2 regions of the Pseudocitrobacter cyperus genome follow, and region 1 is predicted to be linked to the other one. Evidence: predicted binding sites of a transcription regulator. Region 1 holds the regulator's gene; the other holds the start of a gene.
The links. The regulator PurR, encoded in region 1, represses purine synthesis genes. The targets are predictions, from matches to a motif close to CANGCAAACGTTTGCNTG.

Region 1 (7,962 bases):
ATCAGAAAATACGGTGTGGGCTGAACCCTCGCCGGAGTGATTATCGAAGGAGTTAAGCGCATGTTTACTGGTATTGTGCAGGGCACGGCAAAAATCGTGTCCATCGATGAAAAACCGAATTTCCGTACTCACATCGTTGAGTTGCCGGACTACATGCTGGATGGCCTGGAAACGGGCGCATCGGTGGCGCATAACGGCTGCTGCCTGACCGTCACTGAAATTAAGGGTAATCAGATTAGCTTTGATCTGATGAAAGAGACGCTGCGCATCACCAATCTGGGTGACGTAAACGTGGGTGATGTGGTGAACGTTGAACGCGCCGCGAAATTCAGCGATGAAATTGGCGGGCATCTGATGTCGGGCCATATTATGACTACCGCTGAAGTGGCGAAAATAGTCACCTCGGAAAACAATAAGCAGATCTGGTTTAAAATCCAGGATCCTTCACTGATGAAGTACATTCTGTACAAAGGCTTTATCGGTATTGACGGGATTAGCCTGACAGTAGGTGAAGTGACGCCGACGCGTTTCTGTGTGCATTTGATTCCGGAAACCCTGCAACGCACGACGCTGGGCGCGAAACGCCTGGGCGATAAAATCAATATTGAGATAGACCCGCAGACGCAGGCCGTGGTTGATACGGTAGAGCGTGTACTGGCGGCGAAAGAGGCCGCAGCGATAGCGGCGGCACAGCCTGAAGTATAAAAAAATCCCCCGGCGCATTCCGGGGGATTTTTTTATCGTGCAACGCGCAATCCGTTTTCGACTCCGCGAGAGAACACCACCTGCCACAGATGAATATCGCGTGCACGAAACGCACCTGCACAGGCATTAAGGTAGTAAGTGAACATCCGCTTGAAGCGCTCAGAATAGTTATCGGCAATTTCCGGCCAGCTCTGGATAAAACGCTCATGCCAGGCCATCAGCGTCGTATCGTAGTCGGCACCAAAGTTGTGCCAGTCTTCCATCACAAAATGTGGCTCGCTGGCATTGGCAATATGGCGCACGGAGGGCAAACAGCCGTTCGGGAAAATGTATTTATTAATCCACGGATCGACGTTCAGATCGGTACGTTTTGAACCGATGGTATGGAGCAGAAACAGGCCGTCAGGCTTCAGGTTACGATCCACCACTGAGAAGTAGGTCGCGTAGTTTTTCGGCCCGACGTGCTCAAACATACCGACAGACACGATGCGGTCAAATTTGTCATCAAGATCGCGATAGTCCTGCAATAAAATGGTGACATCCAGCCCTTCACAACGCTGCTGCGCCATCTTTTGCTGCTCTGCGGAAATCGTCACGCCTACGACGCTTACGCCGTATTGTTCGGCCATATACTGCGCCAGCCCGCCCCAGCCGCAGCCGATATCGAGCACCCGCATACCGGGTTCTAATTTCAGCTTTTGACAAATCAGATTAAGTTTCGCCTGCTGAGCCTCTTCAAGCGTTTGCGCCTCTTTCCAGTAACCGCAAGAGTACTGCATGAAGGGATCCAGCATACGGCTGAAGAGATCGTTACCGAGATCGTAATGTTCTTTACCCACCATCCAGGCGCGCTTTTTACTTTGAAGATTGAACAGACGAGCAGCGGCGATACGCAACGTATCTTTTAGATGGCGCGGCAGTTGATTTTCCAGCCCGGCGCGTAGCACTTTGTGAAAAAAGAGATCCAGACGCTCGCATTCCCACCAGCCGTCCATATAACTTTCACCCAACCCCAGTGAACCTTCCTGCAAAACACGCTTAAAGAATTGGGGATTTTTCACCTGCAAGTCGGCAGGGCCGTTACCGTTAATTTCGATGCCCGCCCGGCTTAACAATTCGTTGGTGATGCGGTACCAGTCATCATTCGGTACGCTAACTTCTTCTATACACGATGAGCTCATAGCTTCTCCATCCGACCCGGTGATCAGAACCTTAAAACAGCGTAGACGCTTTTTTGAGTTTGTGAGAAATCTCACGGATAGCCCGTGAGCCTGCTATCCGACGTAGCACAGAGGAAGGGAGATTACCCTTGCCGAAATGACCATCCATGGAGAACCGGGAGGCGTCCTCCTCCCGTTAAAAATAATAACGTCTGTAATTATGTGATACGGATCCAGTATAGGACGCAAAATCTACTGATTCAATTAAAAATCTTAGCAAACTAATTACGGCTTCATAACATTGATATTTATCATTTTATGCGCGAGATGATTCCTTTGGTGAATCATTTTCGACAATGCGCGCGCCAGCCTGCATCTTGTAGCCGATACCTGCGAGCACAACGGTGGCCACCATCACGCTGGTGGTCGCCAGCAGAGGTGCGGCAATCAATGATGAAACGACCAGACTGGCGAGGAAGCACAGCCCCAGTTGCAGCGTATTTTGTAAGGCGGCCGCACGCCCGGTAGCCTGCGGGAATGGGCGCAGAGCGCGGGCGACGACGATAGGATAGATAGCGCCGTTTGCCATTGCCATCACGCAGAACGGGATCAGCAGGGCGGTCAGCGAGACATGCGGTGTCAGACCGACGCCCCAGGTGGCAAACACGCTAATGGCGAACAGCATCAACAACCACGGCAGGAGCTTGCCGCCATCCCATTTTTGCAGCGCCGCGCGGCAGCCGTAGCCGCCTATCAGGAAGGCGATGGTCTGCGGAACATAGCTCAGACCAATGGCTGTCGGGCTGTAACCCATGGCATTGAGGATAAATGGCGACCCGGTCAGCCAGGCAAAGAAGCTGGCGGAACAGGCGGCGTATATCAACACGTTGCCGCGGTAATCCTGACTGCGCAGCAGCTTCATAAAGGTCAGTTTGTCCGGGTTTGCGGACACTTTCGGGTGGGCGGGCTTCAGGCGCAGCGCCGGGATCATCAAAATCAGCGTAATGATAAACAGCGTGGTGAAAATAGCCTGCCACTCGAAGTGATGCAGGATCCAGCTTCCCAGCAGGGGGGCCAGTGCCGGAGAGAGGCCAACCAGCGGCATAATCGTGGCGAAAATACGGTTGATACGCTGCGCCGGATAGTAGTCTGTGACCATTGCCTGCCAGGTGACAGCCGCTGCGCAGACGCCGACCGCCTGGATAAAACGCAGCACCAGCAGTATGCTGGCATCGCGCACCCACAGCATTCCCAGGCAGCCGAAGGCGAAAATCGCCAGGCCTGTTAACAAAATCGGTTTGCGGCCATAACGGTCAGAGAGCGGCCCCCACAGCAGTTGCGCGATAGCAAATCCGGCAAGGAACAGACTCAGGCTGGCACTGACGGCAGACGCCGGTGTTTGCAAATCGCTCTGAATGGCGGCAAAGGCCGGAAGATACATATCAGTGGCCAGGAAGCCCAATACGCTCAGGCCCGCCAGCCAGACTAAAAATCCTTTCCCAGGTTGCATAAAAACGCCTTTTCTTGTGTCGGAAGAGGCTGAGAGTGTAGAGAGTGAAATCTGGCTTGTGAAACGCTAATATTTGCGGCCTGGTTTCAAAAATTTTGTAGGCAGAGCATGTGGTCTGAATATTCACTGGAAGTGGTTGATGCCGTTGCGCGTAACGGCAGCTTTAGCGGTGCGGCGAATGAACTGCACCGGGTACCTTCAGCAATCAGTTACACGGTGCGGCAACTGGAAGAGTGGCTGGCGGTTCCGCTGTTCGAACGCCGTCATCGCGATGTTGAGCTGACGCCTGCGGGGGCGTGGTTTTTGAAAGAAGGGCGTTCTGTTATCAAAAAAATGCAGATCACTCGTCAGCAGTGCCAGCAAATTGCCAATGGCTGGCGCGGTCAACTGGCCATTGCGGTTGATAATATCGTCAGGCCTGAGCGCACCCGGCAGATGATTGTCGATTTCTATCGGCACTTCAGTGATGTTGAACTGCTGGTTTATCAGGAAGTGTTCAACGGCGTCTGGGATGCGCTGGCAGATGGCCGGGTTGAGCTGGCGATTGGCGCGACGCAGGCGATCCCCGTTGGGGGGCGTTATGCCTTTCGCGATATGGGTATGCTGAGCTGGCAGTGCGTGGTGGCAAGCCAGCATCCTCTGGCGAAGATGAGCGGGCCATTTAGCGATGATACATTGCGCAACTGGCCTTCGCTGGTGCGTGAGGATACTTCGCGCTCGTTGCCAAAACGAATCACCTGGCTGCTGGATAACCAGAAACGGGTTGTGGTACCAGACTGGGGCTCTTCAGAGACCTGTTTATCCGCGGGGCTTTGCGTCGGAATGGTGCCAGAACATTTTGCGCGTCCGAAGATAGACACGGGCGAGTGGGTGGCACTGGAACTGGAAAACCCTTTTCCGGATGCGGCTTGTTGTCTGACGTGGCAGCAAAACGATACATCTGTAGCGTTAGGCTGGCTGCTGGACTATCTGGGCGACAGTGAAACGCTGAACAGCGAGTGGCTGCGAACGCCGGAAAATGGCGTTCGCAGAGAGCCTTAACGACGGTAATCGCGGAAGGGGCCGTCGGCGACGGAACGGCGCTCGATGAGGCGCGGATGGACTTCAATCGACTGCGACTCTTCGCGTTTGCTGACAATTCTGTCCATCAGCATATTAAAGGCGGTTTCCCCGAGGGAGTCTTTAGGCTGGTGGATAGTGGTCAACGCCGGCGTAAAGAAGCGAGAGTTGCGCACGTTGTCGTAACCAATCAGGGAGATATCCTGCGGGACGCGTAGTCCCATTTCATCAGCGGCGCAGAGCGCACCCATCGCCATGACATCACCACCGCAGAAAATGGCCGTCGGACGCGGATTCTGCGAGAGGATTTGCTGCATGGCGCGATAGCCGGATTCAGGCTCGAAATCACCCTGAACGATCCAGTTGGACGGCACATTAATATGCATCTCTTCCATCGCTTTCATAAAACCGGCCAGGCGGCCCGCACCGGTGTTACGCTCAAGCGGGCCGGGGATGACGCCAATTTCGCGGTGGCCACGTTCCACCAGATAACGGCCTGCCATATAGCCACCTTCGAAGGCGTTATCAATGACCGAGTCAGTAAAATCAGCTTTGGCTTCGCCCCAGTCCATCACCACCATCGGAATATTGCGATACTCTTCCAGCATCTGCAGCAGCGATTCCGGATATTCAGAACACATCACCAGCAGGCCGTCTACGCGCTTTTGCGCCATCATAGAGAGGTAAGCGCGCTGCTTCTCAAGATTGTTCCAGGCGTTGCCAAGGATCAGGGTATAGCCTTTCTGAAAACAGTTTTTCTCAACGGCTTCAATTATTTCAGCGAAGTAGGCCGCTTCACTACTGGTTGCCAACAAACCAATGGATTTGGTGTGATTGACTTTCAGACTACGGGCGACGGCGCTTGGAGAGTAGTGGAGCTCTTTGATTGCCGCCCATACCGCTTCCCGCGTATCCTCGGCGACAAAGCGCGTCTTGTTAATCACATGTGATACAGTTGTAGTGGAAACGTTTGCGCGTTTCGCTACATCTTTAATAGTTGCCATTCCATCTCACTCCAGACCCGGGCCTGCCCCCGTTCGATTAACTACGAAAACGTTTGCCTTCACTCACCCTGACGCAATGTTATGAATTGCGGTTCGCCGGGAAAACGACACAGGACGACAGGAGGGGGTCAATGGCCGATACACTTATAAATTAGCGTCGAATTTTGTCTGATCTTTGGCAAAAGTGGAAGCGCAAAATCGGTTATCGTGTGAAATCAGAGAAGATTTTTGCTATTAAGTGTGCAAAAATGATTTAACTCACTTTTGGTGTGGTGATAACAAGGAGAAAAATTGATGAGTACTGAACTGAAGATGTCAATTACCACGACGGTTATTACGCTGGCGCTGATCGTGGCGGCCGGGCTAACTGCCGTCCTGCATTAATTCATTTCGCAGGGAGAGTTCACTCTCCCTCACTTCAATTCCTCATATCGATTGTTATCACATCAGCAAAACTATTTTGCTAATTTGTACACTTCTGTTTTTTTGTGATCGATGTCATGCTTTTGCCTTCAGTTGTCACGCCGTCCAGATTTGCGGCAAACCGGAGTCATTGCATGAAAGTCAATTTTCCCTTACTGGCGTTAGCCATTGGCGCATTTGGGATTGGCACCACCGAATTTTCGCCGATGGGGCTCTTACCTGTTATCGCTGAAGGGGTTGATGTTTCAATTCCTGCCGCAGGTATGTTAATCAGCGCCTACGCTGTAGGGGTGATGGTGGGTGCGCCGCTGATGACGTTACTGCTCTCCCATCGTGCGCGGCGCAATGCCTTAATCTTCCTGATGACGATTTTCACCCTCGGCAATGTGCTCTCGGCTATCGCGCCGGATTACACCACCCTGATGCTCTCGCGCATTATTACCAGCCTCAACCATGGCGCATTCTTTGGCCTGGGCTCGGTGGTTGCGGCAAGCGTGGTGCCAAAACACAAACAAGCCAGCGCGGTCGCCACTATGTTTATGGGGCTGACGATTGCCAACATCGGCGGTGTTCCCGCAGCCACCTGGCTTGGCGAAACCATCGGCTGGCGGATGTCGTTCCTGGCAACGGCGGGTCTTGGCGTGATTTCGATAGTTAGCCTGTGGCTCTCGTTACCGCAGGGCGGGGCAGGTGAAAAACCGGATGTGAAACGCGAACTTTCGGTGCTGGTGCGCCCGCAGGTGCTTTCCGCTTTGCTGACGACGGTGCTCGGTGCGGGAGCGATGTTTACGCTCTATACCTATATTTCGCCGGTATTGCACACCATTACCGATGCATCCTCTACCTTTATCACATTGATGCTGGTGCTGATTGGCGTCGGTTTTTCTCTGGGGAACTACCTCGGCGGTAAGTTTGCCGATCGTTCCGTCAGCGGCACGCTGAAGGGATTTTTGTTGCTTCTGATGTTGATAATGCTGGCGATACCGTTCCTTGCGCGCACGGAAATCGGTGCTGCGGTCAGCATGGTTATCTGGGGAGCCGCGACCTTCGCTGTCGTGCCACCACTGCAGATGCGTGTGATGCGTGTGGCTCATGAAGCGCCAGGGCTCTCGTCTTCGGTTAATATCGGGGCGTTTAATCTGGGCAATGCGTTGGGCGCAGTTGCGGGCGGAGCGGTAATTTCCGGCGGCCTGGGTTACAGCTTTGTGCCGGTGATGGGGGCGATTGTGGCAGGGCTGGCGCTGTTGTTGGTATTTTTCAGCAGTCGCTCACAGCGTGAAGAGATTATCGTTAGCCAGTAACAGAAACGCAGAAGGGGTTTCCTTCTGCGTTATTTCATTATGCCGCCAGATTTTCAGCAACAAACGCCCAGTTCACCAGCGCCCAGAAGTGCTCCAGGTAGCTGACGCGCGCGTTGCGGTAATCAATATAGTAAGCATGTTCCCACACATCGACGGTCAGCAACGGTTTGGCATCCGTCGTCAGCGGGGTTCCCGCGTTTGACGTGGAGACAATCGCCAGGCTGCCGTCTGCTTTTTTCACAAGCCACGTCCAGCCGGAACCGAAGTTCTTCGCAGCCGCATCGCTAAATTGTGCTTTAAACTCGGCAAAGCTACCGAAAGAACGGTTGATGGCTTCAGCCACTGCGCCAGTCGGTTCGCCGCCTGCGTTTGGTGCCAGGCAGTGCCAGTAGAAGGTGTGGTTCCAGACCTGTGCTGCGTTATTGAACACGCCGCCTTCAGAGGTGCGAATGATCTCTTCCAGCGATTTGCCTTCAAACGCCGTACCTTTCACCATATTGTTCAGGTTGGTGACGTAAGTCTGGTGGTGTTTTCCATAATGATACTCGAGCGTCTCGGCAGAAATGTGCGGCGCCAGAGCGTCTTTGGCATACGGTAATGCAGGTAATTCGAACGACATTGCTACTCTCCTTTTTATAGTTAATTACCCCAGTAACCTTGTACTGAGTGTGGATAGAGTAACAAATTAAAAGGTGTGATAAAAGAGAAGGTTACCCTGCCAGCAGTCTGGCAGGGCAGGGTTTAGCGGATGGTTTTCGGGGTCATGACGCGACGCGCGCCCACGTAGTGGCGATCCCAGT
Region 2 (7,962 bases), on a different contig from region 1:
CGACCCGATTGCCACCTACCCGGTATTTGTAGAAGGCGACGACGTGTATGTCGACATCCCGGAGGAGGCATCATGAGCGATTTGAAAGATGAAGTGATATTTATCACCGGGGGCGGCTCCGGCCTGGGTCTGGCGCTGGTCGAGCGCTTTATTGAAGAGGGCGCGAAAGTCGCCACACTCGAACTGTCGGGCGCCAAAGTCGCCAGCCTGCGCCAGCGTTTTGGCGAACATGTGCTGGCGGTCGAGGGTAACGTCACCTGCTACGCCGATTACCAGCGCGCGGTTGATCAGATACTGACACAGTTTGGCAAGCTGGACTGTTTTATTGGCAACGCAGGGATTTGGGATCACAACGCCTCGCTGGTGAATACCTCCGCCGATGCGCTGGAGAGCGGTTTCCACGAGCTGTTTAACGTCAACGTGCTCGGTTATCTGCTGGGCGCGAAAGCCTGCGCGCAGGCGCTGATCGCAAGCTCTGGCAGCATCATTTTCACGCTCTCTAACGCCGCCTGGTATCCAGGCGGCGGCGGCCCGCTGTATACCGCCAGTAAACATGCGGCGACAGGGTTAATTCGCCAGTTGGCCTATGAACTGGCGCCGAAAGTGCGCGTCAACGGCGTTGGGCCGTGCGGCATGGCCAGCGACCTGCGCGGGCCACAGGCGCTGGGGCAAAGCGACACCTCAATTATGCAGTCGCTGACGCCGGAAAAAATCGCCGCCATTCTACCGCTACAGTTCTTCCCCGACCCGGCAGATTTTACCGGGCCCTACGTGATGCTGGCGTCACGACGCAATAATCGGGCGCTGAGCGGCGTAATGATTAATGCCGATGCGGGTCTTGCCATCCGCGGCATCCGCCACGTTGCTGCTGGTCTGGATTTATAAGGAGCCACCATGAACGATGAAATCATTGCCATTATTGGCGGCGGTCAGGCGGCGGCGATGGCGGCAGCCTCTTTGCGCCAGCAGGGTTTTAGCGGTGAATTACACCTTTTCTCAGACGAGCAATATTTGCCCTATGAGCGTCCGCCGCTGTCGAAAGCAATGCTTCTGGACGACAATCCGCAGCTTCAGCCGGTGCTTGCCGCCGGGTGGTGGCAGGCAAACAATGTGCAGTTGCATCTCGGTGTAACGATTCGCCGGATTGATCGGCAGGCAAAAATGGTCGTGCTGGCAGACGGACAGACCTATCGCTGGACGAAGCTACTGATAGCCACCGGCGCGGCGGCGCGTCCACTGCCCATGCTTGATGCGCTGGGGGAACGCTGCTTCACCCTGCGTCATGCGCTCGATGCTGAACGCTTGCGCCCGGTGCTGGAAACGGGGAAATCACTGGTGATAGTTGGCGCAGGAACGATTGGCCTTGAGCTGGCAGCCAGCGCGACCCAGCGCGGTTGCCTGGTTACTGTCGTCGAACTCGCGCCGACAGTGATGGGCCGCAATGCGCCGCCGCCGGTGCGTGACTATCTCATCCGCCGCCACCAACAGGCTGGTGTTCGCCTGCGGCTAAACAACGCCATTGAGCATATTGACTCAGGCGACGACCTTCGGTTGACGCTACACAATGGCGAGCAGCTTTCAGCCGATGCGGTGATCTACGGTATCGGCATTGTGGCGAACGATGCTCTCGCCCGCGAGGCCGGGCTGGAAACCGCTAACGGTATCGTGGTGGATGCGCGCTGTGCTACCGCTGACCCGGCGATATTTGCCGCCGGTGATGTGGCGATAACTCGTCTGCCTGACGGTTCACTGCATCGCATTGAAAGCTGGGAAAACGCTAACGTTCAGGCGCAAATCGCCGTTGCTGCGATGCTTGAACAACCCCTTCCCGTCGCCGCGCCAGGCTGGTTCTGGACAGATCAGTTCAGCGATAATCTGCAATTTGTCGGTGAGATGCAGGGCGAAAACTGGATCTATCGCGGCAATCCGGACGCGGGAAAAGCGATATGGTGCCAGTTGCGCGACGGGGTGTTGACTGGAGCCGTAGCGCTAAATCAGGGGCGTGAAGTGCGCGTGTTGCGTAAACTGATCCAGTCGGGCAAACCGCTTGCCGTTGATGCGCTGACCGATGAGAGCATGGCGCTTAAATCGCTGTAAGTCAGAAAAAGGTCGCGCTGGCGACCTTTTCAGCGATCGGTAAACATAACGGCGCATCGCGTGGCAGAGAGTCACATTGTGTATTACGTTTTAAGAACACGTCTTAACACAATGGAAGACTATGAACACACTACGTTATTTCGACTTTGGCACATCACGTTCGCTGATACTGCTGATCGCGCGCATCGCTCTCGTTTTGCTGTTTATTATTTTCGGTTATCCGAAAATGCTGGGCTTCGACGGCACGGTTCAGTATATGGCGTCCTCGGGCGCGCCAGTGCCAACCCTGTCGGCGATTATCGCCATCATTATGGAAGTGCCAGTCGCCATTCTGATTGTACTGGGCTTCTTCACGCGTCCGCTGGCGGTTATCTTCGTTTTCTATACGCTGGGTACGGCGGTGATTGGCCACCATTACTGGGATATGACCGGCGATGCAGTGGTGCCAAACATGATTAACTTTTATAAAAACGTCAGTATTGCAGGCGGGTTCCTGCTGCTGGCGATTACCGGGCCGGGCGCGATTTCGTTAGATCGCCGTTGATAAAAAACCTGATGACACAAAAAAGGCCGCTTGCGCGGCCTTTTGTCGTTCGGCAAAACAGAATTATGCGTAAACCGGGAAGCGTGCGCAGATTTCCAGAACTTTACCTTTGATGCGCTCGATAACCGCTTCATCATTGATATTATCCAGAACGTCACACATCCAGCCAGCCAGCTCTTTTACTTCCGCTTCTTTAAAACCGCGACGCGTTACAGCCGGAGAACCGATACGGATACCGGAAGTCACGAACGGGCTCTTCGGATCGTTTGGCACGCTGTTTTTGTTGACGGTGATGTTAGCGCGGCCGAGGGCAGCATCAGCTTCTTTACCGGTCAGGTTTTTGTCGACCAGATCCAGCAGGAACAGGTGGTTTTCAGTACCGCCGGAAACCACTTTGTAACCACGGTTCAGGAACACTTCCACCATCGCTTTGGCGTTTTTGGCAACCTGCTGCTGATAAACTTTAAATTCCGGCTCCATCGCTTCTTTCAGTGCGACCGCTTTACCGGCGATAACGTGCATCAGTGGGCCACCCTGTGCGCTTGGGAAAACGGCAGAGTTCAGTTTTTTGTACAGTTCTTCACTACCGCCTTTCGCCAGAATCAGGCCGCCACGCGGGCCCGCCAGGGTTTTGTGGGTGGTGGTGGTGACAACGTGCGCATGCGGAACCGGGTTCGGATAAACGCCAGCGGCAATCAGACCCGCAACGTGAGCCATATCGACGAACAGGTATGCGCCGATGCTGTCAGCGATTTCACGCATTTTTGCCCAGTCAACGATGCCGGAGTAAGCAGAGAAGCCACCGATGATCATCTTCGGTTTGTGCTCTTTAGCCTGCTTCGCCATGTCTTCGTAGTCAATTTTACCGGACTCATCAATGCCGTAAGGGATGATGTTATACAGTTTACCGGAGAAGTTGACCGGGGAGCCGTGAGTCAGGTGGCCGCCCTGCGCCAGGTTCATACCGAGAACGGTATCGCCCGGCTGCAGCAGTGCAGTGTAGACCGCGAAGTTAGCCTGAGAACCAGAGTGCGGCTGAACGTTAGCGTAGTCTGCGCCAAACAACTCTTTCGCGCGGTCGATAGCCAGTTGTTCTACGATATCCACATATTCGCAACCACCGTAGTAGCGTTTGCCCGGATAACCTTCAGCATATTTGTTGGTGAGCTGAGACCCCTGAGCCTGCATGACGCGCGGGCTGGTGTAGTTTTCGGAGGCGATCAGTTCGATGTGCTCTTCCTGACGTACTTTTTCCTGCTCCATAGCCTGCCACAGTTCGGCATCATAATCGGCAATGTTCATTTCACGCTTTAACATCCGCATCTCCTGACTCAGCTAACAGTAAATTTTTTAAGCCCTGATGGACAACGGCCAACAGTATAACTGATTAGTTCTGCGATAACAGGTCTTGACAAACGATTTTACGCAAACGATTACCTTCATGCTACACAAGGGATTGAGGAATAAAGACTCGCCAAATTTCAACGGATATCTTTTCAGGTTTGTGATGCAAATTTTTCACGTTGTAACTAACGTGACGCATTGTTACAAAGAACCATTTACAAAGCAGGGTTATTTTCATAAGATGCATTAAAGATGCAACAATAAATAATTTAAAAAAGGAAACCTGCCATGCTTGATGCTCAAACCATTGCCACCGTAAAAGCCACCATCCCCCTGCTGGTTGAAACGGGCCCCAAACTCACCGCCCACTTTTACGACCGGATGTTTATCCATAACCCGGAACTGAAAGAGATTTTCAATATGAGCAACCAGCGCAACGGCGACCAGCGTGAAGCCCTGTTCAATGCCATTGCCGCCTACGCCAGCAATATTGAAAACCTGCCAGCCCTGCTCCCGGCGGTGGAGAAAATCGCCCAGAAACACACCAGCTTCCAGATCAAACCGGAACAGTACAACATTGTGGGTGAGCACCTGCTGGCAACGCTGGATGAGATGTTCAGCCCGGGTCAGGAAGTGCTGGACGCATGGGGTAAAGCCTACGGCGTGCTGGCGGGGGTATTTATCAACCGTGAAGCAGAAATCTACCAGCAGAATGCGAATAAAACCGGCGGCTGGGAAGGCACACGCCCGTTCCGCATCGTGGCAAAAACGCCGCGTAGCGCGCTCATCACCAGCTTTGAATTTGAACCGGTGGACGGCGGCGCGGTAGCGGATTATCAGCCGGGCCAGTATCTGGCCGTGTGGCTGAAACCGGAAGGTTTCCCGCATCAGGAAATTCGTCAGTACTCCCTCACCCGCAAAGCGGATGGTAAAGGTTATCGCATTGCGGTGAAACGCGAAGACGGTGGTCAGGTATCAAGCTGGCTGCACAACTCCGCGAATGTCGGCGATGTGGTGCATCTGGCGGCACCGGCGGGCGATTTCTTTATGTCCGTGGAAAATAACACACCGGTGACGCTGATTTCCGCAGGCGTCGGTCAAACGCCAATGCTGGCGATGCTCGATACGCTGGCGAAATCCAGCCATACCGCGCAGGTGAACTGGTACCACGCGGCGGAAAACGGCGACGTGCATGCCTTTGCTGATGAAGTGAGAACCCTGGGCGCCAGCCTGCCGCGCTTTACGGCGCATACCTGGTATCGCCAGCCGACCGACGCAGATCGTCAGGCGGCAGCATTTAACAGCGAAGGATTGATGGATTTAAGCGCGATGGAAGGGGCGTTCAGCGACCCGGAGATGCAGTTTTATCTCTGTGGCCCGGTAGGGTTTATGCAGTTTGCCGCGAAGCAGTTGGTTGAGCTGGGCGTGAAGCAGGAGAGCATTCATTACGAGTGCTTCGGGCCGCATAAGGTGCTGTGATTTACAGCACCCTCACCTTCCCCCTCTCCCTCAGGGAGAGGGGGAAGGTTCGTGCAAACACAACCCTCTGCGCTGTTTTCTCCCTCTCCCTGTGGGAGAGGGCGGGGTGAGGGAGTCGCGGCGTTAAATCGCCGCGTCGTCCTCTTCACCGGTACGAATACGGATCACGCGCGCCACATCAAAGACGAAGATTTTGCCGTCGCCAATTTTGCCCGTTTGCGCTGTGCGGATAATCGTATCCACGCAGGTATCGACGATATCGTCGCTAACCACGATTTCAATTTTGACTTTCGGCAGGAAGTCCACCATGTATTCCGCACCGCGATAGAGCTCGGTGTGGCCTTTCTGACGCCCAAAGCCTTTCACTTCCGTTACGGTCATGCCGGTAATACCGACTTCCGCCAGTGCTTCACGTACATCATCCAGTTTGAAGGGTTTAATAATCGCATCAATTTTTTTCATGGTGTTCCTGTTTTTCAGTCGCGTAACCGGTTGCTCACCGTATCATAAATCACGCAAAAGTACGGTGCTACTCTTTAAAATCATTTGCGTCCAGTTCATGGCGTGAGAGCAGCTTGTAAAACTCCGTGCGGTTACGCCCCGCCATTCTCGCAGCATGCGTTACATTACCTTTAGTGATTTGCAACAGTTTGCGCAGATAGTTGAGTTCAAACTGGTTACGCGCCTCGACAAAGGTGGGCAGCGCCGTGTTTTCACCTTCCAGCGCCTGATCGACCAGCGCGTCGCTGATCACCGGCGACGAAGTCAGCGCCACGCATTGTTCAATCACGTTCACTAACTGGCGCACGTTCCCCGGCCAGTTAGCCGCCATCAGTCGTTTCATCGCATCGGTGGAGAATGCGCGCACGAACGGTTTATGACGGTCGGCGGACTGACGTAGCAGATGATTCGCCAGCAGAGGGATATCTTCCGTGCGCTCAGCAAGCGTCGGCAGCTTGAGGTTGACGACATTGAGACGGTAGAAGAGATCCTCACGAAACTCGCCCTTTGCCATCGCTTTTGGCAGGTCGCGGTGGGTGGCGGAGATAATACGGACGTTAATTTCCAGATCCCGGTTACTGCCCAGCGGGCGCACTTTACGCTCCTGTAACACGCGCAATAATTTGACCTGTAGCGGCGCGGGCATATCGCCAATTTCATCAAGGAACAGCGTGCCGCCTTCCGCCGCCTGGAATAACCCTTCGCGATTGCTCACCGCGCCGGTAAAGGCTCCGCGCGCATGGCCGAAGAGTTCCGACTCCAGCAGTTGTTCCGGCAGTGCGCCGCAGTTGATGGCGACAAACGGTTTGCCGCTGCGCGGGCTGGCATTGTGAATCGCCTGCGCCAGAATCTCTTTCCCGGTTCCGCTCTGGCCGTTAATCAGCACGCTGACGTCGGATTGCGCCACCATCTGCGCCTGTTCCAGCAGCCGGAGCATAATGGGGCTACGGGTGACGATAGACTCCCGCCAGCGTTCATCAACCGCTGGTGAAGAGCGCTCCAGCGCCTCATCAATGGCTTTGTAGAGCGCGTCTTTGTCGACCGGTTTGGTCAGAAAACTAAACACGCCCTGTTGGGTGGCGGCCACGGCATCCGGAATCGAGCCATGGGCGGTGAGAATAATAACCGGCATTCCCGGCTGTACTTTCTGGATTTCAGAGAAGAGCTGTAAGCCATCCATCTCATCCATGCGCAGGTCGCTGATGACCAGATCGATACGCTCTTTCGCCAGCACACGCAGCCCCTGCAGCCCACTTTCTGCGGTATCCACCTGATAGCCTTCGCTGGTCAAACGCATTCCCAGTAGTTTCAGCAGCCCCGGATCGTCATCCACCAGCAATAGCCGTGCGGTTTTCCGTGGGGTCATGGTTTATCCTCCGTGTCGGCTGGCGCATCCGTACCGTGAGAACCATCCGCATTAATACCCGGCGATGGTTTGCGGCTGTAAAGCTGGCGCTCAATATCCGTCAGATTTTGCAGTTTGCGGGTGGTCAGTTCGAGTTCACTTTTCAGCGCCTGCTGCTGCTGACGCAGTTCGTCCAGCGCAACATCGCTCGATTCCTGTAGCTTGCTGTAGCGTGTGCGCTCGTCGGTGAGTTTTAACTGCAACATCTGATTGTCACGCCACACCTGATAGAGCGGACGAATACGCGAGGGAATTTGCGCACTTCGCATATCCAGACGCGAAACAATAAGCTGACGTTCAGACGGCGTGATTTTGGCATTCGCCAGTAATACGCCGCGTTTGAAGGCATCTGACCAGCTTTCATCACCCAGTTGATTCGCCAGCGCCCGCGCCTGTGCAGGCGAAAGGCGATCGGCGCAGTCCATACCGCGCAGCCAGTAAAGCGGGTTGTTCTCGGCCACTGCGCCCTGCAAAGACCAGAGATCGTCACAGGTTGTGGAGAGATAATCAGCGACCTGTTCATGAGGAATTTTCTCGTCGCTGAGGCCGCCAATATGCGGCGTCAGGCCAGAGCTACAGCCGACGAGCGCCA

Region 2: glyA (serine hydroxymethyltransferase) is a predicted target of PurR. The motif match lies at 4,064-4,081, and genes of this name have one in related genera.

The regions. Positions count from the first base shown of each region.
Region 1 covers NZ_JAYMYY010000001.1:338,803-346,764, forward strand. The annotation lists gene VSR74_RS01665 (riboflavin synthase subunit alpha) at 61-705, shown strand; gene cfa (cyclopropane fatty acyl phospholipid synthase) at 738-1,886, opposite strand; gene punC (purine nucleoside transporter PunC) at 2,182-3,375, opposite strand; gene punR (DNA-binding transcriptional activator PunR) at 3,484-4,416, shown strand; gene purR (HTH-type transcriptional repressor PurR) at 4,413-5,438, opposite strand; gene cydH (cytochrome bd-I oxidase subunit CydH) at 5,733-5,822, shown strand; gene VSR74_RS01695 (MFS transporter) at 5,996-7,162, shown strand; gene sodB (superoxide dismutase [Fe]) at 7,200-7,781, opposite strand; gene VSR74_RS01705 (C40 family peptidase) at 7,904-7,962, opposite strand, start outside.
Region 2 covers NZ_JAYMYY010000006.1:37,287-45,248, reverse strand. The annotation lists gene hcaC (3-phenylpropionate/cinnamic acid dioxygenase ferredoxin subunit) at 1-76, shown strand, start outside; gene hcaB (3-phenylpropionate-dihydrodiol/cinnamic acid-dihydrodiol dehydrogenase) at 73-885, shown strand; gene hcaD (phenylpropionate dioxygenase ferredoxin reductase subunit) at 895-2,097, shown strand; gene VSR74_RS18010 (DoxX family protein) at 2,219-2,641, shown strand; gene glyA (serine hydroxymethyltransferase) at 2,705-3,958, opposite strand; gene hmpA (NO-inducible flavohemoprotein) at 4,274-5,464, shown strand; gene glnB (nitrogen regulatory protein P-II) at 5,588-5,926, opposite strand; gene glrR (two-component system response regulator GlrR) at 5,994-7,331, opposite strand; gene qseG (two-component system QseEF-associated lipoprotein QseG) at 7,328-7,962, opposite strand, start outside.